4 regions of the Vibrio sp. C8 genome follow, and region 4 is predicted to be linked to each of the others. Evidence: predicted binding sites of a transcription regulator. Region 4 holds the regulator's gene; each other region holds the start of a gene.
The links. Region 4 encodes PurR, which represses purine synthesis genes. Its sites were predicted from a motif close to TNANGNAAACGTTTNCNTNA; they were not measured.
Positions count from the first base shown of each region.

Region 1: a site for PurR is predicted at 5,427-5,446, ahead of purL (phosphoribosylformylglycinamidine synthase). Genes of this name have one in related genera too.
Region 2: a site for PurR is predicted at 2,664-2,683, ahead of purE (5-(carboxyamino)imidazole ribonucleotide mutase). Genes of this name have one in related genera too.
Region 3: a site for PurR is predicted at 5,847-5,866, ahead of metK (methionine adenosyltransferase). Genes of this name have one in related genera too.

Region 1 covers NZ_JBPAOE010000053.1:136,174-143,502, reverse strand. Annotated here, with positions in the region: gene ACRQQK_RS20930 (tellurite resistance TerB family protein) at 93-737, shown strand; gene ACRQQK_RS20925 (YaeP family protein) at 882-1,088, shown strand; gene ACRQQK_RS20920 (DUF4250 domain-containing protein) at 1,088-1,279, shown strand; gene purL (phosphoribosylformylglycinamidine synthase) at 1,379-5,275, opposite strand; gene mltF (membrane-bound lytic murein transglycosylase MltF) at 5,582-7,165, shown strand.
Region 2 covers NZ_JBPAOE010000012.1:71,313-78,641, reverse strand. Annotated here, with positions in the region: gene aroE (shikimate dehydrogenase) at 1-784, opposite strand, end outside; gene hemF (oxygen-dependent coproporphyrinogen oxidase) at 1,006-1,920, opposite strand; gene ACRQQK_RS09455 (L-threonylcarbamoyladenylate synthase) at 1,956-2,513, opposite strand; gene purE (5-(carboxyamino)imidazole ribonucleotide mutase) at 2,750-3,235, shown strand; gene ACRQQK_RS09445 (5-(carboxyamino)imidazole ribonucleotide synthase) at 3,239-4,372, shown strand; gene ACRQQK_RS09440 (CDP-alcohol phosphatidyltransferase family protein) at 4,545-5,222, shown strand; gene ACRQQK_RS09435 (phosphatidate cytidylyltransferase) at 5,215-6,147, shown strand; gene ACRQQK_RS09430 (lysophospholipid acyltransferase family protein) at 6,156-6,806, shown strand; gene ACRQQK_RS09425 (DNA topoisomerase family protein) at 6,835-7,329, opposite strand, start outside.
Region 3 covers NZ_JBPAOE010000020.1:15,348-22,676, forward strand. Annotated here, with positions in the region: gene ACRQQK_RS11170 (YqgE/AlgH family protein) at 1-157, opposite strand, end outside; gene gshB (glutathione synthase) at 184-1,140, opposite strand; gene rsmE (16S rRNA (uracil(1498)-N(3))-methyltransferase) at 1,153-1,884, opposite strand; gene ACRQQK_RS11185 (endonuclease) at 2,045-2,746, opposite strand; gene ACRQQK_RS11190 (SprT family zinc-dependent metalloprotease) at 2,883-3,386, opposite strand; gene ACRQQK_RS11195 (DUF2189 domain-containing protein) at 3,516-4,313, opposite strand; gene metK (methionine adenosyltransferase) at 4,546-5,700, opposite strand; partial or broken gene tkt (transketolase) at 6,020-7,329, shown strand, end outside.
Region 4 covers NZ_JBPAOE010000011.1:377,611-384,939, reverse strand. Annotated here, with positions in the region: gene mukF (chromosome partition protein MukF) at 1-153, opposite strand, end outside; gene cmoM (tRNA uridine 5-oxyacetic acid(34) methyltransferase CmoM) at 165-947, opposite strand; gene elyC (envelope biogenesis factor ElyC) at 1,037-1,855, shown strand; gene torD (molecular chaperone TorD) at 2,001-2,648, shown strand; gene purR (HTH-type transcriptional repressor PurR) at 2,929-3,936, shown strand; cyclic di-GMP riboswitch class I at 4,114-4,212, shown strand; gene ACRQQK_RS07760 (TfoX/Sxy family DNA transformation protein) at 4,326-4,913, shown strand; gene ACRQQK_RS07755 (TVP38/TMEM64 family protein) at 5,091-5,774, shown strand; gene ACRQQK_RS07750 (DUF7577 domain-containing protein) at 5,776-6,087, shown strand; gene ACRQQK_RS07745 (alpha/beta fold hydrolase) at 6,095-6,901, opposite strand; gene glgA (glycogen synthase GlgA) at 7,051-7,329, opposite strand, start outside.

The DNA.
Region 1 (7,329 bases), on a different contig from region 4:
ATCTTTGAAGGCTGCCTAATGGCAGCCTTTTTTATTAATGCTGGATTCATCATTTCTCTTCTACACTGCATAAAAACAAGAAGGAGAAAGATATGGATCTCAAAGCTCTACTCAATCAAGCACTCAACTCCAATTTGGTTCAATCTGGTAAACAGCAAGCTCAGTCTTTAGCTCAAGATAAAAGCCAGCTTGCCACACTTGGTGCTGGCGCACTCGGCGGAGGTATCATTGGCCTTTTAATGGGTTCAAAGAAAACGAAGAAGCTGGGCAAGAAAGCGCTCACCATTGGTGGTTCTGCAGCCTTGGGGGCTCTCGCCTATAAAATGTATAATGACTGGCAAGCCAATCAAAATGAACCAACTCAGCCAGCGAACTTTGACCAATCGAATCCTCGCCATGAAATACTCATTCTCAAAGCGATGATCGCTTCTGCCAAAGCGGATGGACACATAGATGAGCAAGAAATGGCTAAGATAAACCAAGTGGTTAATGAGATTGGTGCCGATAACGACGTTCAAACCCTGTTCCAACAAGAGTTGAAAAAGCCTTTAGACCCAAATGAAATCGCTGCGCTGGCGCAAACTCCAGCTCAAGCGTCGGAGATTTATCTTGCTTCAGCATTAGTTGCCGACGAGCAAAACTTTATGGAAAAAGCGTATCTGCAAGAACTGGCGAAGCAACTCGGCTTGAGTGAAGGGTTGGTAAATGACATTCATCAGCAGATAAACGGTGAATAATTCACCGGCTGAAACTCAACATTGAGCCAGCTCAAAGGTAACTTTTGTCTTCATTCTGCTCTCTGTGTATATTGAGAGCAGTTATCATTTATAAGGCAGATGTTTCGTTCTGTACTATTCGTTTTGTAAAAGTGGGATAGAGTTATGCAAGTTTACGGTTGTTGTGATTTAGTTCGTGAGTTATACGCTCAAATTGGTAGTGGCGATCAAGCCTATATTCCTCAAGCCATTAGTTGCGCCGTTCGTGCTCTGAACGATGTGGCCGCGGATACGTCTTTACCAAAAGAAGTAAGAGAAAAAGCAGCCTTTGCTGCGGCAAACTTACTGATTTCTGATTTCGAGGACAAATAATGAATCTCGCGAACTTCGCCTCGATGGACACAGTCATGCTAATGAGCATTGTGAACATGAAGCTGCGTGACGACTTTAACGGTGATTTAGATAAACTGGTTGCTTACTTCGATATTGACCGAACCAAACTTGAAGCAAAGCTGGCCACAGCAGGCTTTGAGTTTCTGCCAGAGGCGGGTCAGTTTCGTTAATCTTCGAAATTGATGATGTAGAATGTAAAAAAACGCAAACCCAAGGGTTTGCGTTTTTAATTATCTGAAATTTAGTAGCTTTAATTCACAGGTCTGTTATTAACCTAGGTTCTTACGAGCGTTTTGGAACATACGCATCCAAGCACCGTTCTCGCCCCAGCTATCTGGATGCCATGAGTTCGCCACTGTACGGAATACTCGCTCAGGGTGAGGCATCATGATAGTTACACGACCATCAGAGGTAGTTAGACCGGTAATTGCGTTTGGCGAACCATTCGGGTTGTTTGGATATTGTTGAGTTGGGTTACCCAAGTTATCAACAAAACGAACCGCTACTGTACCTGAGTTTTCGATGGCAGCTAGGTGCGCTTCATCGCGAACTTCTACACGACCTTCACCGTGAGATACTGCGATAGGCATACGAGAACCGGCCATACCGTCGAAGAATACAGAATCCGATTTCTGTACTTCTACCAAGCTAAAGCGAGCTTCAAAACGCTCAGATTCGTTACGTACGAAACGAGGCCATAAGTCTGCACCTGGGATCAGTTCTTTCAGGTTAGAAAGCATCTGACAACCATTACAAACACCTAGAGAGAAGGTATCTTCACGGTTGAAGAAGGTTTCAAACTGGTCACGAGCCTGTGCGTTAAATAGCACTGACTTCGCCCAACCTTCACCAGCACCCAGTACGTCACCGTAAGAGAAGCCACCACAAGCTACCAGACCTTGGTACTCTTCTAGCACAGCTTGACCTGTCAAGATATCGCTCATATGGATATCGGTAGCTTCAAAGCCTGCACGGTCAAACGCTGCTGCCATTTCAACATGCGAGTTAACACCCTGCTCACGCAGAATTGCCATCTTAGGCTTAGCACCTTTCACAATGTAAGGCGCTGCTACATCTTCGTTAGTATCGAAGCTGAGTTTCACGTTCAGACCTGGGTCTGAATTGTCTTTCTTCGCTTCAAACTCTTGGTTTGCACACGCAGGGTTGTCACGCAGCGCTTGCATTTTGTGCGTCATTTCAGCCCAGATGGTACGAAGTTCTGTTCTTGAACGGTCGACCAGTACTGTTTCACCAGAAGTAATAACCAGCTTATCTGAAGCTTCTACTGCACCAATAACCTGTGAACATTCTGCTAAACCGTTGTCTGCTAGCGTTGCCAGTACAGATTCAAGTTCATCATTCTTAACCTGAACAACTGCACCTAGTTCTTCGTTGAACAGCGTAGCTAGAACATCTTCACCTAAAGCTTCAATGTTTGCTTTCACACCACAGTGACCAGCGAATGTCATCTCAGCTAGAGTAACAAATAGACCGCCGTCGCCTTTATCGTGGTAAGCAATCAACTTGTCGTTGCTGACTAGGCTTTGAATCGCATTGAAGAAACCTTTTAGTTGCTCTGCGTTATCTACGTCAGCAGGCTTGTCACCCAACTGCTTGTAAACCTGAGCCAGTGCTGTCGCACCTAGACGGTTCTTACCGTTACCTAGGTCAATAAGCACTAGGCTTGATTCACCTAAATCTGTGCGAAGTTGTGGAGTCACTGTCTTACGAACATCTTCTACGCGAGAAAACGCAGTGATGATCAGTGAAAGTGGAGAAGTCACTTCTTTGTCTTCGCCATTTTCGTTCCACTTAGTCTTCATCGACATTGAGTCTTTACCCACTGGGATAGTAAGTCCTAGTGCCGGACACAGCTCTTCACCAACCGCTTTCACTGCTTCGTATAGACCAGCATCTTCACCTGGGTGACCCGCTGGAGACATCCAGTTAGCAGATAGTTTGATACGTTTGATATCGCCGATTTCAGTTGCAGCGATGTTAGTGATTGCTTCACCAACCGCTAGACGAGCAGACGCACCGAAATCGAGTAGTGCTACAGGCGTACGTTCACCCATCGCCATAACTTCACCGTGGTAAGTGTCGTAACTTGCCGCTGTTACCGCGCAGTTCGCAACAGGAACCTGCCATGGGCCAACCATTTGATCACGAGCCACAAGACCAGTTACCGTGCGGTCACCAATGGTGATAAGGAATGTTTTCTCTGCAACAGCAGGAAGACGAAGAACACGTTCAATGGCATCACCCAACTCAATACCTGAACGATCAATAGCTGGGCTGCTCACCTTCGCTGTTTTCGCATCACGGTGCATTTTAGGTGTTTTACCTAGCAGGATATCCATTGGCATATCGATAGGCGTGTTGTCGAAGTGTGTATCTTCCAACTTCAGGTCACGCTCTTCAGTCGCGATACCTACAACTGCGTATGGAGCACGTTCACGCTTACAGATAGCATCGAATGCCGCCATGTTTTCTGGCGCAACTGCCAGTACATAACGTTCTTGAGATTCGTTACACCAAATTTCCAGCGGGCTCATTCCAGGCTCATCATTTGGCACGTCACGTAGTTGGAAAATACCGCCACGCTCGCCGTCGTCTACTAACTCTGGCAATGCGTTAGAAATACCGCCCGCGCCCACATCGTGGATAAATGCGATTGGGTTTGCTTCACCAAGCTGCCAACAACGGTCAATCACTTCCTGACAACGACGCTCCATCTCTGGGTTTTCACGTTGTACAGATGCGAAATCTAAGTCTTCTGCAGACTGGCCAGATGCCATAGAAGAGGCAGCACCGCCACCAAGGCCGATGTTCATTGCAGGGCCGCCAAGAACGATCAAGCTTGCACCTACTGGAATTTCTTTCTTCTGTACGTGTTCATCACGGATGTTACCTAAACCACCAGCAATCATGATTGGCTTGTGGTAACCACGGATCTCTTCACCCGCGTGAGAAGTCACTTTCTCTTCGTAGGTACGGAAGTAGCCTAATAAGTTAGGACGACCAAATTCGTTGTTAAATGCTGCACCGCCTAAAGGACCTTCAAGCATGATATCCAAAGCGTTAACGATACGGCCCGGCTTACCGAAGTCCGTTTCCCAAGGCTGTACAAAGTTTGGAATACGAAGGTTAGAGGTAGTAAAACCAACTAAGCCAGCTTTCGGTTTACCACCGATACCTGTTGCGCCTTCATCACGAATTTCACCGCCTGAACCCGTTGAGGCACCTGGCCATGGAGAAATTGCGGTTGGGTGGTTGTGTGTTTCCACCTTCATCAAAATATGTGCTTTTTCGTGGCTATAGCCGTACTGACGAGTATCTGGATTCGGGAAGAAACGACCAACTTCAGAGCCTTCCATTACCGCTGCGTTATCTTTATAAGCAGACAGAACGTAATCAGGAGTCAATTCCATGGTGTTCTTGATCATTTTGAACAGAGATTTGTCTTGTTTTACGCCGTCGATTGTCCAATCAGCATTGAATATCTTATGGCGACAGTGCTCTGAGTTTGCTTGTGCAAACATCATTAATTCGATGTCAGTTGGGTTACGCTCAAGCTTAGTCACAAAGCTTTCAAGTAAGTAGTCGATCTCGTCTTCAGCAAGAGCAAGACCAAGGGTAACGTTTGCTTCTTCAAGCGCTTTACGACCACCTGAAAGTAGATCAACGTAAGCAACTGGCGCTGGTTCTGCAGATTTGAATAGTGCAGCAGCTTGCTCTTGTTCCGTGAACACCACTTCCATCATGCGGTCATGAATTAAAGCGTTGATGCTAGCGATTTGGTCAGCTGAAAGTTCACCTTCAGACTCAATATAGTAAGCCGTACCGCGCTCTAATCGCTTAACATTTGCCAAACCACAATTGTGAGCGATATCTGATGCTTTAGAAGACCAAGGAGAAATAGTACCCGGACGAGGAGTAACAAGAAGTAGCAAACCTTGTGGCTCGTGTTCTTGAATGGTTGGACCGTAAGTCAGTAACTTTTCAAGTTTTTCGATTTCACTGTCGTCTAAATCTGCCTTAAGATCAGCGAAGTGCATGAACTCAGCATAGATACCCGTCACAGGTAAGTTTTGTTCACGACACGTCTCGAGTAGTTTATTAACACGAAACTCAGAAAGAGCTGGGGAACCACGCAAAATTCTCATGTGCAAAGGTCTCTATATCCATTGATTGAGGTGTAATTGGCATAAATTCATCTAATTATCAGTATGTTAAACTAATAAACTGGAACTTATGCCGATTTCTTCTCTTTGATGCGAGCGCATTATAGAGGATTTTTTTTTGTGACGTAACATCAAAAGCAACCGTTTGCGTCATTTTTTTCATTAATTTTGAATTTCACCCTGTTTGAACAATTTTCAGACACAACAAGCTTAGTAACAAGCTATCACTTTGCCATACGAGCAGCCTTTGATATAAAGGCACTAATTGATGTAAGAGATCTTAAATTAATGACAAAGCTTTTTTATCATTCAGTCAGCCGTGGCTTCACTCTATTTTTATTGACGCTTTTAGTGAGTGGCTGTCAAATTGATTCCGAACCAAAGAGTGAACTTGACCAGATCCGTGAACGCGGCGTCTTGCGTGTTGGTACATTAAACAACCAACTCTCCTACTACATCGGTCCAGATGGTCCTTCTGGGTTGGATTATGAATTAGCTCGAGAATTTGCAGCACAGCTAAATGTAAGACTTGAGATGAAGCCCGCTTATCGCCTCTCCAGTCTGTTTCCAGCTCTCAAAAACGGCGAGATCGATATCATCGCTGCAGGTCTTAGCCAATCGGAAGAACGCCTGAAAGACTACCGCGCCGGCCCAGCTTACTACTATGTGTCTCAGCAAGTGGTGTATAAAAAAGGCCAATGGCGTCCGCGTAATATTCAACAGCTAGTCAATAAGCAACAAGAGCTTGAAAATAAAAACGAAGGTCAACCTATTTTTAGTGTCGTGGATGATTCTCACTTTGAAACAACGCTCAACGGATTAAAAAAAGATTACCCTGATTTTGATTTCCATATTGATACCAATTCAGATGTTAACGATCTGCTCAAAAGAGTTTCCGAAGGTTCATTGCTGTTTACGATGGCAGATTCGGTAGAAGTTTCACTTTCTCAACGCATTTACCCTGATCTCGCGTCAGCTTTTGAAGTGACTGAAGACCAACCTATCTCTTGGTTTATGCGTCGTTCACAAGACGAAAGCCTATATGCCATGATGATCGAGTTTTTTGGTGAACTGAAACAATCAGGATCGCTCGCATCATTAGAAGAAAAATACATTGGTCACATTGGTACTTTCGACTATGTAGACACCCGTGCATTTATTCGAGCACTTGATAACAGGCTGCCGAAATGGGCTCCATTGTTCCAGAAATATTCGGATGAATTTGACTGGCGCTTGATTGCGGCGCTGGCTTATCAGGAATCTCACTGGAACCCTAGAGCTAAATCGCCTACCGGTGTACGTGGCATGATGATGCTGACGCTGCCGACGGCAAAAAGTGTTGATGTGTCCAACCGTCTTGACCCAGAACAGTCGGTTAGAGGTGGGGTCGAGTATTTACGAAGAATGGTGGCGCGAGTTCCCGATTCCATTTCTGATCACGAAAAAATCTGGTTTGCCCTTGCTTCGTATAACGTCGGTTACGGTCACATGATGGATGCTCGTCGACTCACCAAACTTCAGGGCAGTGACCCAGATACTTGGGCAGAAGTAAAAGACAGACTACCTTTGTTACGTCAGAAGAAATATTTCTCGAAGACCATCTATGGTTATGCCCGTGGTGATGAAGCGAGAAACTATGTTGAGAACATACGTCGTTACTATCAAAGTATCATCGGCCATTTAGAGCAACAGAAAGTAGTTAGCGTCGAGTCTGGCACCGATGACATCACGGTTATTCATTTGCCGGAAGAGGATGACAGTGATGAAAGTACGCTTGATGAATCTATTGATGATTCGCAAAACGATGAAGAGAGCTTAGATTCTGAGCAAGTAGAATCGGCAAGCGATAACCCTGCATCAATTCAAAAATAAATACTTGATTTTTTTCTTCGGAACCCATAAATAGATATGTGCATCCGCTCTTACTCTACAAATAAAAACAAGTAAGAGTCGGATACATAAAAACGTCAAATAAGTTTGATAGTTTGGCGCCCTGATTGGACGAATAATTGGGGTTTGTTGTGATAGTTAGTACT
Region 2 (7,329 bases), on a different contig from region 4:
CGGGACGCAAACCTCGCCATAACATAAAGCTCTCAGCAGCTTGCCCAACTAACATTCCTAAGCCGTCGTGGGCATGACCACAGCCATTATCCAGCGCCCACTGGTTAAAGATAGTCAGGCCTTTGCCATACATCATATCGTAAGCCACACTCTGGGCACTGAATATAGAAGGAGAGATTTCCGGTAGCTTTCCATCTAAGCTTGCAGAGGTTGAATTGATAATAAGATCAAAGCTGCCCTCGATTTGGCTCATCTCTGCTGCATTCACTTTTCCGAAACCGCTGAAGGTGTTCGCTAATGACTCAGCTTTAGCAAAAGTTCGATTGGTAATGGTGATACTCTCTGGCTCTTTGTCAATCAGTGGTTTCAGTGCACCTTTAGCTGCACCACCAGCACCAATAAGTAGAATTTTGGCACCTTTTAGTGGCACCTGATATTGCATCAAATCTTGTACTAGACCTTCTCCGTCGGTGTTATCACCTAAGATCTCACCGTCATCCAGTTTCTTTAATGTATTCACCGCACCAGCAAGTTGTGCTCGCTCAGTTAAACGGTCTGCAAACTTATAGGCTTCTTCTTTAAAAGGAACCGTAACATTACAACCACGGCCACCGTTGGTAAAAAATGCTTTGGCTGCAGCAACAAACCCATCAACTGGCGCTAACTCAGCGGTATATTCCATGCTTTGATTAGTTTGACGTGCAAACAATGTGTGAATGAAAGGTGATTTGCTGTGTCCGATAGGATTACCAAACACCGCATAGTGATCTTTTACAAAAGCCATATCCCTGCCTCTACCAATAAAAAGGTCGTTGAGTCTGTTACACCCAAACTACTTAGAGTTGCAGGTAGGCGGAAAGTAAGTGAATCCCCATGAGCATAGATAACTATGTGATTGGGGTTAACGAACGTAGTCCCCATACCAAAACATAAAGCGCTGCAGCTTCAAGTAGGAAGGGTACAGTTAACAGTACTTAACGACCCTACCACTCAGTGCAAATTCTGTCACCACTCACGCGGCACTAAAAACTCATTCAGTTTAGCTTCGCTGCTACCAGCTTCTGGCTGGTAGTTATATTCCCAGCGAGCTAGTGGTGGCATAGACATCAGTATTGATTCTGTACGACCGCCAGTCTGCAGACCAAAAAGTGTTCCTCGGTCAAACACTAAGTTAAATTCCACATAGCGACCACGGCGATACAACTGGAATTGACGTTCTCTCTCGCCATACTCGGTTTCTTTACGACGCTCAACAATCGGTACATAAGCTTGGCAGTAACCTTTACCGACCGCTTTGATATAGTCAAAGCACTTATCAAACTCCCAATGATTCAGATCATCGAAGAATAGGCCGCCAACACCGCGAGTTTCTTCTCGGTGAGGAAGATAGAAATAGCGGTCACACCATTCTTTATGCTGCTGATAAACATCATCTCCAAACGCTTCACATAAAGCTTTCGCGGTTGAATGCCACTGCTGGCAATCTTCAACAAAAGGATAGAAAGGTGTTAAGTCGAAACCACCACCAAACCACCAAATGGGCTCTTCACCTTCTTTCTCTGCAATAAAGAAGCGCACGTTGGCATGAGATGTCGGAACATAAGGGTTTTTAGGGTGCATAACTAAAGAGACACCCATAGCTTCAAACTTACGTCCCGCCAATTCAGGGCGATGCGCCGTTGCTGACGCTGGCATTTGCTTTCCAGTAACATGTGAGAAGTTCACGCCACCTTGTTCAAACACCAAACCATCACGCATCACACGAGAGCGACCACCGCCACCGAGTTTTTCCCCTGGTTCGCGATGCCACGCATCTTCAATAAACTGAGCACCACCATCAACGACTTCTAATTGGTGACAAATTTGGTCTTGTAGAGACAGCAAAAACTGCTTTACGGCTTCTTTATTAATTATCGACATCTTTTGTTCCTTACGCATTCCAATCGCAGAGTGAGTTAGCCCTGTCTTAATACTTGTAGGGTTTTCGCATCGCGAATTTCACTTGGCTTGTTCCGCCCGCCAGTTGCGCCACGTAGAATCGCAACCAGTTTATCGCCAAGCTGCTCTTCAACCTCTTCCGTTGTCATACAAGAAGGTTGGCCAGTTAAGTTTGCACTGGTTGAGGTTAGCGGTTTACCGTAAGCGTTACACAGTTGTTGAACCAAAGGATGATCGGTTACACGCACTGCGATGGTATCAAACTGACCACTGACCCATTTGGATACTTTACTGCTCGCAGGAACAACCCAAGTGACAGGACCGGGCCAGGTTGATTTGATTTGTTGTAATTGTTCTGCGGTTAGCTGGCTTTCATCTATATAAGGAAGCAGTTGTTCATATGAGGCTGCAATTAAAATCAAACCTTTCTCTACAGGTCTTTGCTTTAGTTGCAATAACCTCTCAATGGCTTCTGGGCTGTCCGGATCGCAACCCACACCAAAAACACCTTCTGTCGGGTAAGCAATCACTTCACCAGACTGCAATGCATGTAAAGCTTGTTCAAAATTATTCACGAAAACTACCTAATTGAGCTGACTTATTTCTATTTGCGCCCAGTGTACAAATTATCGGTGACTTCGCCTATACCTTAACGAGTGGAAGTTCAAACCACCCTTCCATCAACATCGAAGGGTAATATGTCCGCCAACATTTATTGATCACAACAACGCAATCGTTTGCTTGATGTAAAAATCCTCGTATAATGCGCGGCGTTCGCTCACCAAAATAAATACGCTTGAAGGAGTTTGAGATGAAAGTCGGTATTATCATGGGTTCCAAATCGGATTGGCCAACAATGAAACTTGCAGCAGAGATGCTAGAGCAATTCGGTGTTCCTTATGAAACGAAAGTAGTTTCAGCTCATCGCACTCCACAACTCCTAGCAGACTACGCAAGCAGCGCGAAAGAACGTGGCCTAAAAGTGATTATCGCTGGTGCTGGCGGTGCTGCCCACCTACCGGGAATGGCAGCAGCATTCACTAGCTTGCCTGTTCTTGGTGTACCTGTTCAGTCTCGCGCTCTTTCTGGCTTAGATTCTCTATACTCTATTGTTCAAATGCCAAAAGGCATTGCGGTAGGTACGCTTGCGATTGGTGAAGCTGGCGCGGCTAATGCAGGGCTTCTAGCTGCTCAAATCATCGGTACTTTTGATGAAGAAGTGATGGCAAAAGTGGAAGCTTTCCGCACGGCTCAAACTGAATCTGTACTGGCAAACCCAAATCCAGCCGAGGAATAATTGATGCACGTATTGGTATTAGGTTCAGGTCAGCTTGCACGTATGATGTCATTGGCTGGCGCACCACTTAATATTGAAATTTCTGCGTTTGACGTTAACAGCAAGAATGTCGTTCATCCTTTAACTCAAGCTGTGATTGGTCATGGTTTAGAGCAAGCGATTGAAAAGGCTGATGTCATTACCGCTGAGTTTGAGCATATTCCTCATGATGTGCTTGATGTGTGTGAACGTAGCGGAAAGTTCCTGCCAAGCACTGACTCCATTAAAGCTGGCGGTGACCGCAGACTTGAAAAAGCACTGTTAGATAACGCTGGTGTGCGTAATGCAAAGTACACAGTTATCAATAGTCGTGAAGATTTCGATACTGCGATCGCTCATGTAGGCGTTCCTATGGTACTAAAAAGTGCTTTAGGTGGTTATGACGGCAAAGGACAATGGCGTCTGAAGAACACGGAAGATGCAGATAAAATTTGGCCGGAGATGGCAGAGTGTATTGCTTCTTCAAATAACCAAGCGATTGTTGCAGAAGAGTTTGTTCCTTTTGACCGTGAAGTTTCTCTGGTTGGTGCTCGTGGCAAAAATGGCGAAGTTTCAGTTTACCCATTGGCTGAAAACGTACACGTGAATGGTGTCCTTAGCCTTTCAACTGCTATTGATGCTCCTGAGCTACAAGAACAAGCAAAAGAGATGTTTACCGCTGTGGTAAACAGCTTAGATTACGTTGGCGTTTTAGCTCTAGAGTTCTTTGATGTTCAAGGAAAACTGCTGGTTAACGAAATTGCACCTCGCGTACACAACTCTGGGCACTGGACACAACAAGGTGCGGAAACCTGTCAGTTTGAAAATCATCTGCGCGCGGTTTGTGGCATGCCATTAGGCAGCACCAAACTGGTTCGCGAGACATCGATGATCAATATTCTTGGCGAAGACTCGTTACCAAAAAGCTTGCTAGCAATGGAAGGTTGCCATATTCACTGGTACGGAAAAGAAAAGCGTCCGGGAAGAAAAATGGGCCATATCAACGTGACGGCTGATTACCACGGTGAACTGGTACGTAAACTGTGTGAATTGGCAGATGTTTTAGATGCAAAAGCATTTCCAGCAGTTCAGGAAGTTGCTAAGCAGTTTAAGTCATAACTATCTGTTTTTTATTTATCAGTTGAGCCCCTTACTTAGCGGCTCAACGACTTTTAACACTACAATTGTGCTAAACATCACTCTTTCCACATACTTTTTCATACACTTACATATGCAACCAGGGCGATAATCATATCCATTTTCCTACCTGTTAAAGTTGGTAACAATCAATATGGATAATCAATCAAATCGCCGCCCACTTGCCTCAAGAAAAATTTCCATTTTCAACAAGTTTGCGGTCTGGATTAGTTCAACACCCATAACTCCCAACTTTATTTCCTTATTAAGTATTGCATTCGCATTATCCGGGCTTATTGCAGGTATTTTTTTCTACCTCAATTCATCCATTATCTGGCTATTAATTTTTCCATTAATGATTCAACTACGCCTACTTTGTAACCTTCTGGATGGTATGGTTGCTGTAGAAGGCGGGAAAAAATCTGCTGCTGGAGACTTATTCAATGAAGTACCAGATAGAATTGCAGATGCTTTTTTTATTCTTGGCGCTGGGCTGATTGCACACTATCAATTTATAGTCCATATAGCTTGGTTTGTTGCTGTGTTAGCGGTGTGTACAGCCTATATTAGAGTTCTTGGTGTTAGCATTGGGTGTCCCGCAGATTTTCAAGGACCAATGGCAAAACAGCATCGTATGGCAATATTAACAGTAACGAGCATAGCCATGTTTGTTTATCAGCTATTCGACCTTCAACGCTTTATAACACTGCACTTAATGGACTATGCGCTAATTTTCATGGCTATCGGATGCTTGTTCACTTGTTGGCGCAGATTAGTCACTATTTATAATTTTAAAATGCAAATAAACTCTGAGGAGAAGTCTAATGCTTAGCATTCCTCTTCATTCTCTGCACATGATGGTTATCATTGTATTAGTATTAACCATTGGGACACTCTGCTATCTATTCCTATCTCGTCGACACCCTGAAAGAGATTATCAAGAGCTAAAACTAAGAATCCGGTCATGGTGGTGGATGATCGGTATTGTTTTTATAGCGCTTTATCTTCCGACTAAGTACACACTTATTTTCGTAGCATTTTTAAGCTTCATGGCTTTTAAAGAATTTCTTTCTATTGTTCCGACCCGAACGGCTGATCGAAGAGTTATTTTTTGGGCTTACCTGTCAATTCCATTTCAGTATTACTGGCTTTCTATTGGTTGGTACGGCATGTTCATTATTTTTATTCCTGTGTACATGTTTTTATATTTACCAATGATGGCTGTGTTAGTTGGAGAGACAAAAGGGTTTATTCGTTCAGCGGGCATCATTCATTGGGGTTTAATGCTAACTGTCTTTTGTGTCAGTCATATGGCTTATTTACTCATGCTGCCGAGTAAGAACTCCGAAGCGGGAACCATAGGGATTCTATTATTTCTTTTGGTATTTACACAGTTTAATGATGTATGCCAATACGTATGGGGGAAAACATTTGGAACTCATAAAATAGTACCCAAAGTAAGTCCAAATAAAACATGGCAAGGGTTTGTTGGCGGGGCACTCACCATCATTACAGCAAGTTACTTTTTTGCCCCTTATTTAACGCCTCTAACCTCTTTTGAAGGCCTAATCGCAGGGGTTATCATTGCTATCAGTGGGTTTATTGGAGATTTAGTTATTTCTTCCGTTAAACGAGACCTTAGAATAAAAGATACCGGTCTATTAATACCCGGACATGGCGGGATACTCGATCGCATTGATAGTCTAATGTTTACCGCCCCACTCTTTTTCCACTACGTTCACTATTTGTATTACTGAAGAAAGATATGCCAATCCTTAAAACAATATTTGTTCTATTAATAGTTAAGCCTCTGGTGTTTATTGGATTAGGGTTAAATATTATCACCCCTAAAAACCTGCCTTTAAAAGGTCCTGCTGTGGTTGCAGCCAATCACAATAGTCATCTGGATACCCTTGTTCTTCTAGCGCTATTCCCGATTAACCTTGTACATAAAGTAAGACCTGTTGCTGCTGCTGATTACTTTCTAAAAAATAAATTGACCACATGGCTTTCTCTTAATGTATTGGGGATTATTCCAATTTCCCGAGCCCCCTCATCCCATGAGCGGAATAGTATTTTCGATGAATGCCACAAAGCTTTAGATGATGGATGCACTCTGATCATTTTTCCTGAAGGAAGCAGAGGAAAGCCAGAAGTAATGAGTGAACTAAAAAAAGGGATCTACCATTTAGTAGAAAAACGCCCGCACTGTCCGGTTGTTCCTATAGTGATGAGAGGGTTAGGAAGAGCATTGCCAAAAGGTACAGCCATGTTTGTACCTTTTAACTGTGATGTAGTAATAGGAGAGCCTATAGAAAAATTTTCGAATGCGAATGACTTCACTAAAATCATGCAACAGACATATGTTGAACTAGCGAAGCAATGTATTGTAACAAGTAATATTAATGATGAATAATTCGGAAATCCAAAACTGAAAAAATCAATCAGCTTTCCTGAATATGCCCACACTTGCGATCCGCACATTGATATTTGGTTCCACTAGCGAGCTTCTTCTCAACCAGTAATGAGAAACCACATTTCTCACACTTACCAGCTACTGGAGGTAAGTTAACAGCAAATTTGCACTTAGGGTAAGTATCACAAGCATAAAACGTTTTACCGAAACGCGTTTTACGCTCGGCAAGATGCCCTTTACCGCACTCCGGACAAGCATGTAGCTTGCTTGGCTTGGTTTCATCTACTGGATTATCTTGCGATTCGATATGGTGACATTTAGGATAAGCACTACAGCCGATAAACATGCCATAACGCCCTTGGCGCAATACCAACTCACTCCCACATTCAGGACAAGGCACACCAAGTTCTTTCACTATGTGTCCGTCATTCTGGTGCAGTGGTTTTATGTAGTCGCAATTAGGATATTGAGTACAGCCGAGAAACGGGCCGTGTTTACCATGGCGAAGCTGTAAAGCTCCGCC
Region 3 (7,329 bases), on a different contig from region 4:
GCTTCAACATTCCGCCGACAGTAATATCTATGGGCGCATTAATAATAAGCCCCATAGCACCTTCTTCATTATGTTCACAGATGTAAATCACACTGTGTTTGAAGTAAGGATCTTTCATACTCGGCATCGCAACGAGAAAATGATTTGTAAGATTCATAGTGTCTCCAACCTCAAAGATTGGTATTACATCGCCATTGCTTTTATGCGTGTCTCAATGGCATCCATTAACTTGCCAGTGATAGAGATATCGTAAGCCGCTTCAATTTCACGAATACAGGTCGGGCTGGTTACGTTAATCTCAGTCAGCTTGTCTCCAATCACATCTAGGCCTACAAAAATTAGACCCTTTTCTTTCAGTGTTGGTGCCACGGCAAGTGCAATTTTTTTATCAGTTTCACTCAGTGGACGAGGTTCTCCACGACCGCCTGCTGCTAAGTTACCGCGCGTTTCCCCTTGTGCTGGAATACGAGCTAAACAGTAAGGCATCGGCTCACCGTCTACAACCAGAATACGCTTGTCGCCATTGCTAATATCTGGAACGAAGGTTTGCGCCATACAGTAGTTTTGGCCGTGATTAGTCAGTGTTTCGATAATCACAGAGACGTTTGGATCGCCTTCTTTCACTCGGAAAATTGATGCACCGCCCATACCATCTAGCGGTTTTAAGATCACATCGCCATGTTGTTCTCTGAATTGCTTAATTTTTTCCGCTTTACGAGTCACGATTGTGGTTGGAGTCAGCTCTGGGAACCATGCAGTAAACAGTTTTTCGTTACAGTCACGAAGACTCTGTGGCTTGTTGACGATCAGCGTACCTTCATCTTCTGCACGCTCTAGAATGTAAGTTGCGTAAATGTATTCAGTATCAAAAGGTGGATCTTTACGCATTAATACAGCATCTAGCTCAGATAACTTAATAGTTTGCTCAGATTTGAACTCGTACCAACCGTTTGGATCTTCTTTCAGGGTGACGATTTTTGTATCTGCGATAGCCACACCTTGATCTAAGTGTAGATCATTCATCTCCATATAATGAATTTCATAGCCGCGACGCTGCGCTTCTAACATCATCGCGAAGCTAGAATCTTTCTTGATATTAATGGATGAAATTGGATCCATTACGATGCCGAGTTTAATCATTGGAAGTCTCCGTTATCCAAGATCGCCAAAACGAACTTGTAAAGCTGTAATTGCGGTTAACGCTGCGGTTTCTGTACGCAGGACGCGAGGTCCAAGCAACGTTTCTTCAAAGTTGTATTTGGTGGTCATATCGATTTCTTTTTCAGAAAGACCACCTTCCGGACCGATTAACAGACGCACTTTTGTAACTGGTTCAGGAAGTGTATTAATGGAGTATTGAGCGCGAGGGTGAAGGTTGAGTTTCAGTGCATCACTTGGCTCTGCACACCACTGTTCTAATTCCATCACAGGACGAATTTCGGGTACCACGTTTCGACCACACTGTTCACAAGCGCTGATGGCGATTTTTTGCCATTGCTGAAGTTTCTTCTCAAAGCGTTTCTCATCCAGCTTGATACCACATCGCTCTGACAATAATGGAGTGATAGTGTTTACACCCAACTCAACGGATTTCTGAATGGTGAACTCCATTTTGTCGCCACGCGAAATCACTTGCCCTAAATGCAAATCAAGTGGTGATTCGCTGCTGCATTCGACACGTTCTGTAACTTCAACCGTCACATGTTTTTTGCCGCTTTCGCTGATGACTGCTGGAAACTCTGCACCGCTACCATCAAACAGAAGGATTTCTTGTCCTTCTTTCATGCGCAGTACTCGACCGATGTGATTAGCGGCATCGTCGTCGAGGTTAATTTGGCCTAACTGTGTGATTGGCTGCGGATGATAGACACGGGGAATGCGCATGTGTTGTTTCCTAATCAAAGTCGCTATTCAATAGCGTGGGATATCTCGCATCTAACATGGATGCTTTGTGCCGAAAAAACAAGGGGGAAATGTGAATCACCCCTCATTTATCGGTCTGGGTTTATATGCCTAGATAGGTTCTGATAGTTATCTTCAGGCTTTACTTTGAGCATTGTTCATAGACAAATGGGTTTCTGTTGCCTTGAACTTTGAATATTCGCCTTTCTCTTTCGCATTCCCACTCATCGACTGGGTAAGTTTTGTTCCACGCCTGCATCAATTTGGTTTGTGAGCTGGAAAGTTTAAAACCATGCTCAGCACTCATATAAAGGTAAGTGCGTGCAATGGCACCGCGAGCTCTTTCGGGAGGCATCGCTTTACGCCCTTTGAAGTTGACCTGCATTTCGCATTGTCCGTAAGTGACGCCATCTAACCCGTTCCACTGACTAAAGTTAAAGTTTGAACGGTCGCCGTTAACTTCACCAATCGCTGGCGTTAAATTGTGTAAATCGGCTTCCATACGACGGAATACCGTATCGCTTTTACTACAAAGCTTACGTCCGCCTTCTTGCCAGCATTGACGCTGGTGGCCAAATTGCCAGGCTGGCACAACGTGCTCCCATTCGATTCGGCTAGCTCGGGTTTGTTGTTTGCGGACTTTATATCCACAGCTCTCTAAGTCAGGAATGCCTTTCTTACCCTGCCACGAAATGTCGCAGCCGCAGTAAAAAGAGGTTGGGTGATCTTTATAAATTTTCAGAGCTTGGTTTTTAGCGCTGGAAAAAGAGCTTGGAAAATCGGCGTAAGAAGTGTGAGAAACAAGCAGCAAAGCTGCTGTCAGCAGAAAGCGATAATTAAGCATATGTTGGACTGTATTTTATTGTTTTTTACAGTCTAACATTCTCTAAGTTGAAATCTAGTTGAGAAATGTATCGCTATCTGTGGTTAAAAACCTATGGGTGACTCGCAGTTGTTTGGCCGCTACGTTTCATTAGCACTTATCCGGTGAGCTGAATGCCAGTAAAGGTGAGCGTTTGTTTGCACTGTTGGCAGCGGTAAGTGGCCTGTTTACGCAATACTTTATTGTGGCGACGGACGGATAGAGGATATTGGCTACAGGAGCATTGATAGGCAAAGGTTTTTCCCTGAACCGATTCAACAGACATCTTGTGAGTGGTTTCAGCAGGCAAATTGAATACTTGATTCATGACTGCTTGCCACTCAGCTCCATGAGGCTTTACACGTCCATAGATAGCATAAGTGATGAGATGGGCGATTTCATGAGGAATTACTTCGTTTAGAAAAGCTTGTTGATTTTCTTTGAACAACACCGGATTCAAACGTATTTCCCACAACTGTAAATACGCTTTTCCAGCAGTCTTTCCTCTCAGTCGGTAGCTGATTTCTGGCAGATCGAACTGGCGATTGAAGTATCGGGAAGCAATGTCTATACACTTTTTTACTTGTGATAATGCTTGGTATTGCAGTTGAAAATCGGTCAAGTCTGGCTCCAAAAAAATTCCCCACTAATACCTATTGAGTCAGGTAATAGCGGGGAGATTATAACATCAAACCTCTTTTTATCATTGAGTAGAACTTCGAGCCAATATGATAAAAAGTAGGAGGAGGCCCTATGGTTGATGTTTTCTCTTAATCGTTGCTTGGTAACCATGCCATGTGGCATATCCGAGTATTGGCATAGTAAAGAGCATGCCGATTCCGTAAGTTGCAAAGCCGATTAAAATACCGCCGCAGATAATTGCCGCCCAGACAATCATGGCTGGGATATTGGATTTTACTGCGTTAAAACTGCTGAATATGGCTGTCATCACATCGACACGTCTTTCCATCATTAAAGGAATTGAGAAAGCGGAGATGCTGAAAATGACGCTGGCAATAATGAAACCAATAAGAGAACCTATGACTAAGAATGGGAGGAAGTCGGTCAGTGGTGCTCCTTGCACCGATGGATAGAGTGCGTGCAAGAGCGCAGCGATTCTCATCCAGAAAATCATCGCAACAGCCAGTGCGACCGCAAACATCCACTGTGATGTACTATTACGCGTAATGGCTTTCATCGAATGTAATAAGCTACTTTCTTTGCCTCGTTCTCGTTGCCAAGCTGCATCATAAAGGCCAAGTGCTAGGAAAGGGCCTATTAGCATGTAAACCACTAGGGCTGGCATCACGACAAGATGAGTGCCTTGCCATTGAATAAGCAGAACAATGCCAACAGCAGCAGCCATAAAGCAGAGTCCATAAAATGCGCTGATTAAAGGTAAGCGAATAAAGTCGTGTAAGCCAAGAGCAAGCCAGTGAAGAGGCGCGGAGATTTCCACTTTATTGCAAGGCAGTGTGCGAGCATATTCCTGATGACTGACTTCTTTGTCTTTTTGCTTGAAGTCAGAAGGGTCTATTGTACGAGGCATAAATCCTCCCAAAACAATATGGCAGTGAATTAAGAAATTGGGCCTTCCCTAGGATTTCTAAGAAAACGACCGCGTTTGTAACATTTTATTAACTATTACTTTATTAACTATTGTAGATAAGGTTGGAAAATACAAATCGACAGATTGAAATTTAAACCGCAACTGATTTAGGGACGTTGAAAAAGAAAAGCCCCCGCCAGTTGGCGAGGGCTTGTCAGTAAAGCATTTTGAATTACTTGATGTTTGCGAAATCGCGTAGTAATTCAACTTTGTCAGTTGCTTCCCAAGGGAATTCTTCACGACCAAAGTGACCGTAAGCAGCTGTTTTCTTATAGATAGGCTGAAGCAGGTTCAACATCTCTTGCAGACCATATGGACGTAAATCGAAGAATTGGCGAACCGCTTCGATGATGATTTCGTGAGACACTTTTTCAGTACCGAACGTTTCAACCATGATTGAAGTTGGATCTGCAACACCGATTGCGTATGAAAGTTGGATTTCACAACGATCAGCCATACCAGCAGCTACAATGTTTTTCGCTACGTAACGCGCTGCATATGCCGCAGAACGGTCAACTTTTGATGGATCTTTACCAGAGAATGCACCGCCACCGTGACGAGCTGCACCGCCGTAGGTATCAACAATGATCTTACGACCAGTTAAACCACAGTCACCCATTGGGCCACCGATTACGAAACGGCCAGTTGGGTTGATGAAGAATTTAGTCTCTTTGCTCAACCATTCTGCAGGAAGTACAGGTTTGATGATCTCTTCCATCACTGCTTCACGTAGATCTGGAGTTGAGATTGAATCACAGTGTTGAGTTGAAAGAACGACTGCATCGATACCGACGATTTTACCTTGATCGTATTGGAAAGTTACCTGAGATTTTGCATCTGGACGTAACCAAGGTAGCGTGCCGTTCTTACGAACTTCAGCTTGTTTTTGAACAAGTAGGTGAGAGTAAGTAATTGGTGCTGGCATCAATACGTCAGTTTCGTTTGTCGCGTAACCGAACATGATACCTTGGTCACCTGCGCCTTGCTCTTTAGGATCAGCTTTATCAACACCTTGGTTGATGTCTGGAGACTGTTTACCAATGGTGTTTAGAACTGCACATGAGTTAGCATCGAAGCCCATATCTGAATGGACATAACCGATTTCACGAACAGTCTCACGAGTTAGTTCTTCAATATCAACCCATGCTGAAGTTGTGATCTCACCACCAACCATAACCATGCCGGTTTTTACGTAAGTTTCACAAGCAACACGTGCTTTAGGGTCTTGTTCCAAAATAGCATCTAGAACCGCATCTGAGATTTGGTCTGCGATTTTATCCGGATGTCCCTCTGATACTGACTCAGAAGTAAACAGGTGCTTAGCCATGATAGCTCCAATATAAATAGTCAAAAAGTAGTAAAGAATTCGTCCTTCACTACTTTGAAAAGTGTTCATTATGTAGGCGTTTCTACATCTAGACGGCTATTTTAGTTTTGAATGCTTAAATTACAAGCTCTTTTTCACTTTTAGATATAACCAAACGTTTGCTTGTGTTCTCTCTTTAACTTGCAATCTTATCCGTGCACATCCGACAAATTTGCTTCAACGCTCAAGTAAACGATTGCAGTGATCTAGGGGCTTTGTAACAATACCTCCCATTATAGATGGGTATATTTCACTTCGCTTAAATCAATCAGGAGCTGACATGGCGTCTCGCAAACAATTGGCAAATGCAATCCGTGCTCTGAGCATGGACGGTGTTCAAAAAGCTAACTCTGGCCACCCGGGTGCCCCTATGGGTATGGCGGATATCGCTGAAGTACTTTGGCGTTCACACCTAAACCACAACCCACAAAATCCTAACTGGGCTGACCGCGACCGTTTCATCCTTTCTAACGGTCATGGCTCGATGCTGATTTACTCACTGCTTCACCTGACTGGTTACGAGCTTTCAATCGACGACCTTAAAAACTTCCGTCAGCTTCACTCTAAAACTCCGGGTCACCCTGAGTACGGTTATGCACCGGGTATTGAAACCACGACTGGCCCTCTAGGTCAAGGTATCACTAACGCTGTGGGTATGGCGCTGGCTGAAAAATCTTTGGCAGCTCAATTCAACAAAGAAGGCCATGAGATTGTTGACCACTACACGTACGCGTTCATGGGCGACGGTTGTATGATGGAAGGTATCTCGCACGAGGCATGTTCTCTTGCGGGTACTTTAGGTCTGGGTAAACTGATTGCATTCTGGGATGACAACGGTATTTCTATCGATGGTCACGTTGAAGGCTGGTTTGCTGACGATACGCCAAAACGTTTTGAAGCGTATGGCTGGCACGTTATCCCAGCGGTTGATGGTCACGATGCTGACGCAATCAACGCAGCGATTGAAGCGGCGAAAGCTGAAACAGGTCGTCCTACTTTAATCTGTACTAAAACCATTATCGGTTTTGGTTCTCCTAACAAAGCAGGCTCTCACGACTGTCACGGCGCTCCACTAGGCGCGGATGAAATCAAAGCAGCACGTGAGTTCCTAGGTTGGGAACACGCACCATTTGTAATCCCAGCAGATATCTACGCGAACTGGGATGCAAAAGAAGCGGGCGCAGCAAAAGAAGCGGCATGGGAACAAAAATTCGCAGCGTACGCAGCGGCATACCCAGAGCTAGCAGCAGAATTCAAACGTCGTGTGAACGGTGAACTTCCAGCTGAGTGGGAAGAGAAAGCAAACGCGGTTATCGCTGAACTTCAAGCAAACCCTGCAAACATCGCATCACGTAAAGCATCGCAAAACGCACTAGAAGCGTTCGGTAAAATGCTACCTGAATTCATGGGCGGCTCGGCTGACCTTGCACCTTCAAACCTAACTATGTGGTCTGGCTCTAAGTCAATCACGCCAGAAGATGCATCAGGCAACTACATCCACTACGGTGTTCGTGAATTCGGTATGACCGCTATCATGAACGGTATCGCGCTACATGGTGGTTTCGTTCCTTACGGCGCAACCTTCCTGAT
Region 4 (7,329 bases):
TTCTTCATCAAATCTTTCGTTACTTAGCACTGCGATTGCAATGAGAAATGCGAGTCGCTCAGTCGATAGATTTAATGAGAAATCATGCTGTTTTACCCAGCTAACCAATTCATCAATAGGTTGCTCAACAGCTTTCTGAGTTAACTCACCCATTGTTATTCCTGTTATTGTTTTTTCTTAGCCCATACATGTATGTATCGGCCTAATGAGAGGTATGGCTCCTGACGACAAAATTTGCGTTCTAAAGCCAATACATCATCGTATTGGTATTCGCCCATGTTTTTCACGTTGCCAATATAATCACTGAAACAGCGAATACCCGATTTTCCTTGTATCTCAAACCCTGCGTCCTCTATCCATTGGTACACTTCCGTAGGAAGTAATCCGGTTTGAGGTTGGAGCTTGAATCGTTTTCTATGCGGCATACCCTCTAATACATGGGGAATATTGCCACAAACCGCATTCTTATATACGAGCCCGTGATAGTTGTAGAACATGACAGACGCCATACCACCCGGTTTAACCTGATCTAACAAGTTTTCTAATGCAGATTTAGGGTCTGCTAGCCATTCCATCACGGCGTGAAACATCAGTACATCGACCGGCTCACTCAAATACTCCTGAATATTTTGCACAGGAGAATGAACCAGATGATATTGATCAAGCAAACCATGATTGGCAATATCCTGTTTGGCAAGATTGAGCATTTCAGAAGAAAGATCACACAAGGTGACACGGTGCCCTAGCTTTGCGACCTTCTGTGACATCTGTGCGAGTCCACCTCCTGCGTCAAGAACATGCAATGGAGTTTCTGACTGGTCAAAATTTGTCAACATCTGTGTGAGATCTTCCCAAACAATGACTTGGCGGATTTCACCTTTGTCAGAGCCATAGATGTTTTTTGCAAATTTGTGGGCAATATCGTCGAAATTGCGATCTTCTGTCACGGCGGCTTGAGTTATGATAACGGATTCGTGCTGCTATTTTGTCATAGGAATAGCAGGAATAAAGAGGGTTTCTCCCTTTTTATTATCAAGTGCTGTTTTTTCGGACTATTTTGTTTATGTTTGAGCTGAAAAAGATTGTTTCATCCTTTTTAATGCCCTTGCCAGCGCTGCTGATTGTGGGATTCATCGGCTTAATGCTGATTATGTTTACTGCCAAGCGCAAGACTGGCAGCCTCATTGTTTTATTTTCACTCACCAGTCTTTTCCTTATTTCGTTCCAACCAATATCAACCCGTTTATTGATGCCGCTGGAGCGTCAATACTCTGCTTTTCTTCCTGTGGAAGGAGCAATTGACTATGTAATGGTGTTAGGCAACGGTCATGTCGTTGACGACGATATACCGCCGACATCCGAACTTTCTCGTACCGCTCTAATGCGTTTAGCTGAAGGTATTCGCATTGTTCGCATGTATCCGGGCTCTAAGCTGATTCTTTCAGGTTATGCACAAGGTAGTGAATTTAGCCATGCTCGTATGCTGGCACGTGTTGCTTTGGCACTTGGCATTGCAAAATCCGATATTGTGTTGTTGGAAACAGCAAAAGATACATGGGAAGAAGCAAGACAAGCCGCAGCTTTCGTGCAAAACAGAAAGCTCGTATTGGTTACTTCGGCTAGCCACATGGAAAGAGCAATTAAAGAATTTGAATCGGCTGGCTTAAACCCAATACCGGCACCAACTAACTTCCTAGCGCAAGTCAATATTGCCCAACCTTGGGAAAAGTACACGCCAAAAGCGCGTTATCTGGAACAAACCGAGCGATTCTGGCATGAGACTCTTGGTCAACTTTGGCAGAATCTTCGTGACTATGTCGCCGGTTATGACGAAACAGCAACACAGAACCAATAACCAATCATTCACTCCAATTAAGACCCGCCTAGCGCGGGTTTTTATTTATATCCAAAGCACAATCTTCGAACAATTTAATCAGTAAATTTCATATAAAGCGCAATTATTGCTTAGACTTAGAAAAAGGCTGAATCGGAGTTAAGCGATGAAAGAAATTAAAGCATTCAATGACAAACGTGCTGAGATTTACTGGTGGCTTTCAGGGCTGTTTACTCATGAGCTCACCTCACAAGATTTAGAACGGTATGATTCACCAGAAATTCATAACTTCCTAGCAGGCCTTGGTGAGAATGCGCATTTAGCAGCACCTAGCCAAAAGTTCATTTCTGTCCTCGACTGGCTTCTCAAGCAACAGGATGCCCAAGTTCAAATTGCCAACAGCTTTTTTCATCTATTTTCAAAGTGTGATGAAAACTCTGCACTACCCTATGCGTCACTCTATCTTGATAAATCTAAATATGTTGGCGAGACACCAGAGCAAGCAATTGCTCAGCTCATGGAACAAAATGGGGTTCACGTACAAAAGCAACCAGATGAATCCTATGACCATCTTTCTATCGAATTGGATTTTCTTGGTCACCTGATTATTCGTTCAAACGAATTAGAGAAAGAACCGCATATGGAAAAAGCGCTTCAGTTCCAAGCAGACTATATCCGTAATCATTTACTGAGTTGGGTGCCGGAATTTTCTCTTCATTGTTCAAGTGTGGATAAATTAGGGTTTTATTCATCAATATCCGTATTATTAGTTGCTTTCTTGCAACTCGATTTACAATACCTTACTGGCAACTGATTCTCATCAATAGCGCAATTTAGGCAATGAATTGTGACTACAGTTAAGTTTGCGCCTATGATTTGTCGTTGCGAGCTAACCGTTTGCGGTTTAAACTCAACAGCAAAATATGATGAATCATTATTTAAAACGCAAACCGCTGTTTCAAAGCGGTTTTTGTGTTTTAGTGACTTTAGGCTAGAAGCTATTCAACTTCGCCGCTGCTGAATCTGGCCAGTAATCGGGTTTGTTTGACCTAATAAAATTTAGCTAAAATCAGCAGTCAAAACAGGACAAATCTATGGCTACGATTAAAGATGTTGCTCGCTTAGCAGGCGTATCAACCACAACCGTATCACACGTAATAAACAAAACTCGCTTTGTTGCTGAAGCAACTCAAGAGAAAGTTCTCGAAGCAGTAAAAGAGCTAAACTACGCACCAAGTGCAGTAGCACGTAGTTTGAAATGTAACACTACACGTACTATCGGTATGTTGGTGACACAATCGACCAACCTATTCTTCTCTGAAGTTATAGACGGTGTAGAAAGCTACTGTTACCGCCAAGGGTACACGCTAATTCTGTGTAACACGGGTGGTATTTACGAGAAGCAAAGAGACTACATTCGAATGCTGGCAGAAAAACGTGTTGATGGCATTTTGGTGATGTGCTCTGACTTAACTCAAGAACTGTCAGAAATGCTTGAATCACATGCTGACATTCCAAAAGTTATTATGGATTGGGGCCCTGAAGCGTCTAAAGCTGACAAGATTATCGACAACTCTGAACTGGGTGGTTACTTAGCAACTAAGTACCTCATCGACAGAGGCCACAAAGACATCGCTTGTCTCAGCGGTCATTTGAACAAACTGGCTTGTCAGGAGCGTATTGCTGGCTTCCGTCGCGCGATGACAGAAGCCAATTTAGAAGTGAATGACAACTGGATTCTAGAAGGCAACTTTGAATGTGACACTGCGGTTCTAGCCGCAGATAAGATCATTGCTATGGATAAGATGCCAACCGCGGTGTTCTGCTTTAACGACACAATGGCACTGGGTCTAATGTCACGTTTGCAGCAGAAAGGGGTACGCGTACCGGATGATATCTCTGTGATTGGCTACGACAACATTGAGTTAGCAGAGTACTTCTCTCCACCACTGACAACTATCCACCAACCGAAACGTCGTGTGGGTAAAAACGCCTTCGAAATCCTGCTAGAACGCATTAAAGACAAAGAACACGAACGTCGTATCTTTGAAATGCATCCAGAAATTGTTGAACGCGATACAGTAAAAGATCTGACAAAATAATAAGTTACTCTCAATATGGCCCTAGAACTTCCTTGGGCTTAAGAGATATCTCTCGCAGATTTTTTTATTGGTAATAAAAATAGCAAACATAAGGTTAATTTTTTGAACTAGAATCACATTTAGTGCATATAAATGTGATTCTAATTCAAGTTTTTGATTATTATTTTCACTGTAGTGTCACGCACAGGGCAAACCTTCTGAAAGGATGGGACGCAAAGCCTCCGGCCTAAACCAAACAATGTTCAATCATTACTGGTAGGTAGCGGGGTTGCCGATGGCAAAAATCTATACATGAGTTGACTATTGATTGACATACTCCATGTAATTTTTTGCTATTCTCTCGGACCTGAATTTGGTGGCGTATTAGTTAATACACCGAGACTAACAGCATGGATAAACCAGTACTAAAAGACTCAATGCGACTTTTTGAGCAACTAGGATGTGTGAAATCACGTTCTATGTTCGGAGGGTTCGGCATTTTCATCGACGACGCAATGTTCGCTCTTGTGGTTAATGACCGCCTGCACATTCGCGCAGATGATCTCTCCTCAATAAATTTCCAACAACAAGGTTATGAACCTTACGTTTATAAAAAACGTGGTTTCCCTGTTGTCACAAAATATTTCGCTTTACCTGAAAATGCTTGGGAAGCCCCAGAGCAGATTATTGATGAGGCGAAACAAGCTTTAGAAGCAGCAAAACAAGAACGTGAAACTCAAGCGAAAGCGAAACCCGATCGCCTTAAGGATCTACCTAACATGCGTTTGGCAACAGAACGTATGCTAAAAAAAGCAGGCATCGATTCTGTTGACATGCTTCAACAAAAAGGCGCACTCGCAGCGTTCAGAGCTGTACAAGAAACTCACACCACCACCGTTGGTTTAGAGTTACTTTGGGCATTAGAAGGTGCAATTGAAGGTAAACACTGGTCGGTGATTCCTCAATCTCGTCGTGACGAGCTAATGCAGAAGCTTTGAGTTAAAAACTCACCCTACTTAAAAAGCACTCTTTACGAGTGCTTTTTGTTTTTCTGAAGCTTTCTGTTTTTAACAAAAGGTGAGTCCAGATTGAAATTAAAAATCGACTTTCCCTTTCTTATAAACCATAGATGAAGGACATTTAATAATAATGAGCCGACTATTTGGGAGTAATAGATGAGTCGTAAACTGATACTGGGTTTAATTTTGGTCGCTGTGATTGTTTTTCTCGGTATTGAATTTAGTCAATATTTGACTCTTGAGAATGCAAAAGCACAACATGCAAACCTTTCTCACTACATAGAGCAAAACCTTCTCTACTCAGCGCTAATATATTTTGTTGCCTATGTGCTTATTACAGCTTTTTCCATTCCCGGCGCAGCGGTTGTCACTCTACTCGGAGCCGCTTTGTTTGGTTTTTGGTTTAGCCTTGCCTTAGTCTCTTTTGCAAGCACCATAGGGGCAACACTGGCTTTTCTTAGTAGCCGTTACTTACTTAGAAATTGGGTTCAACAACGTTTCAGTGACAAGCTTAACGCGATAAATGGGGGTATGAAAAAAGATGGTGCTTTCTACCTATTTACACTAAGACTCATTCCCGTGTTCCCTTTCTTCCTTATCAACCTGCTAATGGGGTTAACACCTATTTCCACCGCTCGCTATTACTTAGTGAGTCAGTTGGGTATGCTTCCGGGTACGGCTGTTTACCTTAACGCAGGCACACAACTGGCAGACATAAAGACACTTGCAGGGATCGTTTCACCAACAGTTCTGCTCTCATTCGCCTTATTGGGATTATTCCCTTTAGTTGCAAAATGGTTACTATCTAAACTTCAAAAGAGAGCGGTCACAAGCGAGTAATATGAAAATATTTATCGCTCAGCATCCAGCTGAAGCACATATTGTGTGCGGATTATTACGTCATCAAAACATTCCCTGCGAAGTAAGAGGTGAAACTCTTTTTAGCGTTCGTGGGGAAATTCCTTTTGATGAATCATCTTCACCCTATGTCTGGCTGTTAAACCTCAGCTTTCTAAAACAAGCACAATCCATTGTCCATGACTACTTGCATCCCATAAACGGAAATGAGCCAGAATGGCTTTGTGAGCATTGCGGAGAGAAAAACGAACCACAGTTCGGGTTATGTTGGAACTGCGGCTCAGAGAGCAGTTAGAGAACGATTAAGCTTTCATCGTTACCTGTTTGTTGATGAAGTCGATAGAAACGCGATTAAAAACTTCTGGTTGTTCAATATTGCATACGTGACCGCAATTAGGAATTTCCCAAAGCTCACTTTTTTCATGCAAAGTAACCATATCTTTAACTGGCTGAATAAACATATAGTCACGCTCCCCCATTAAATACAAGGTCGGAATCGGTAACTCTTTGTCACGGAAGCAACGCATCATCGGGTTGATTTCTGCAGTAAGGGTAAACCAGCGCTTAAATTCCTTCTGGCAGAGTTTCTTTGCTTCCCTAACGAATAAATTGCGAGATTGCTTTTGGCTACGCTGCGGCATCACGATGTAAGCAAATAACCGATAGAGCCACATGTAAGGCACAAAGTTTTTACTCATATGCCCGAGTTTAACCAAAATTTGCGAACGTACATTTAAGCGGGTAACTGCGCCACCCAATACCATAGAACTAACTCGCTCTGTGGCAAGCTCTGCAAGGTTGCGAACAATAATCGTGCCTAATGACATCCCAACAAAATGCGCAGATTGAATTTTTAGGTGGTCGAGCACGCGCAGCACATCTAATGTCACTGACTTAAACGTGTAGTTGTTACTAAGCAGATCTTTGATGAGTTGGGGAGATTTACCGTGACCACGTAAGTCAACAAACAACAAATTGAAATGTTGCTTATACGCCTTAACTTGCTTAAACCAAATAGATGAACTACCTCCTGCTCCATGAACAAAGACCACCCATTCCTTACTAGTTGGATGATTGTAAGTTTTGTGAAAAAGCATACTTTGAGGCATTGAACCCACTTAATTTAACGTCAAAAAGATAGCCGAAGGTTAACACAGACCAGCCTTTCAAAGTAATCAGAGTTGTTAAAAAGTAATTCTCTCCTGGAACAGTTCAAAAAAACAGAGCACTAAGGCTCTGTTTTTATTTACATCATTCATTAATCAAAAATCGCATAGTTGTACATCTTAATGTACTCCAGGGCAGATTCTCGCCAACTAAAATCACTTCTCATTGCCCGTTGCTGAACTTCCAACAACAGATCAGGGTGCTGTAGATAGAATAGAAGTGCACGCTGCATAGTAATGAGCAAAGCTTCTGGTGACGGTTCTTGGAAACCAAATCCAGTCGCCTCGCTAGGGTATTTGTCATAGTCCAATACCGTATCTTTAAGACCGCCGACTTCTCTAACGATTGGCAACGTACCATACGCCATACT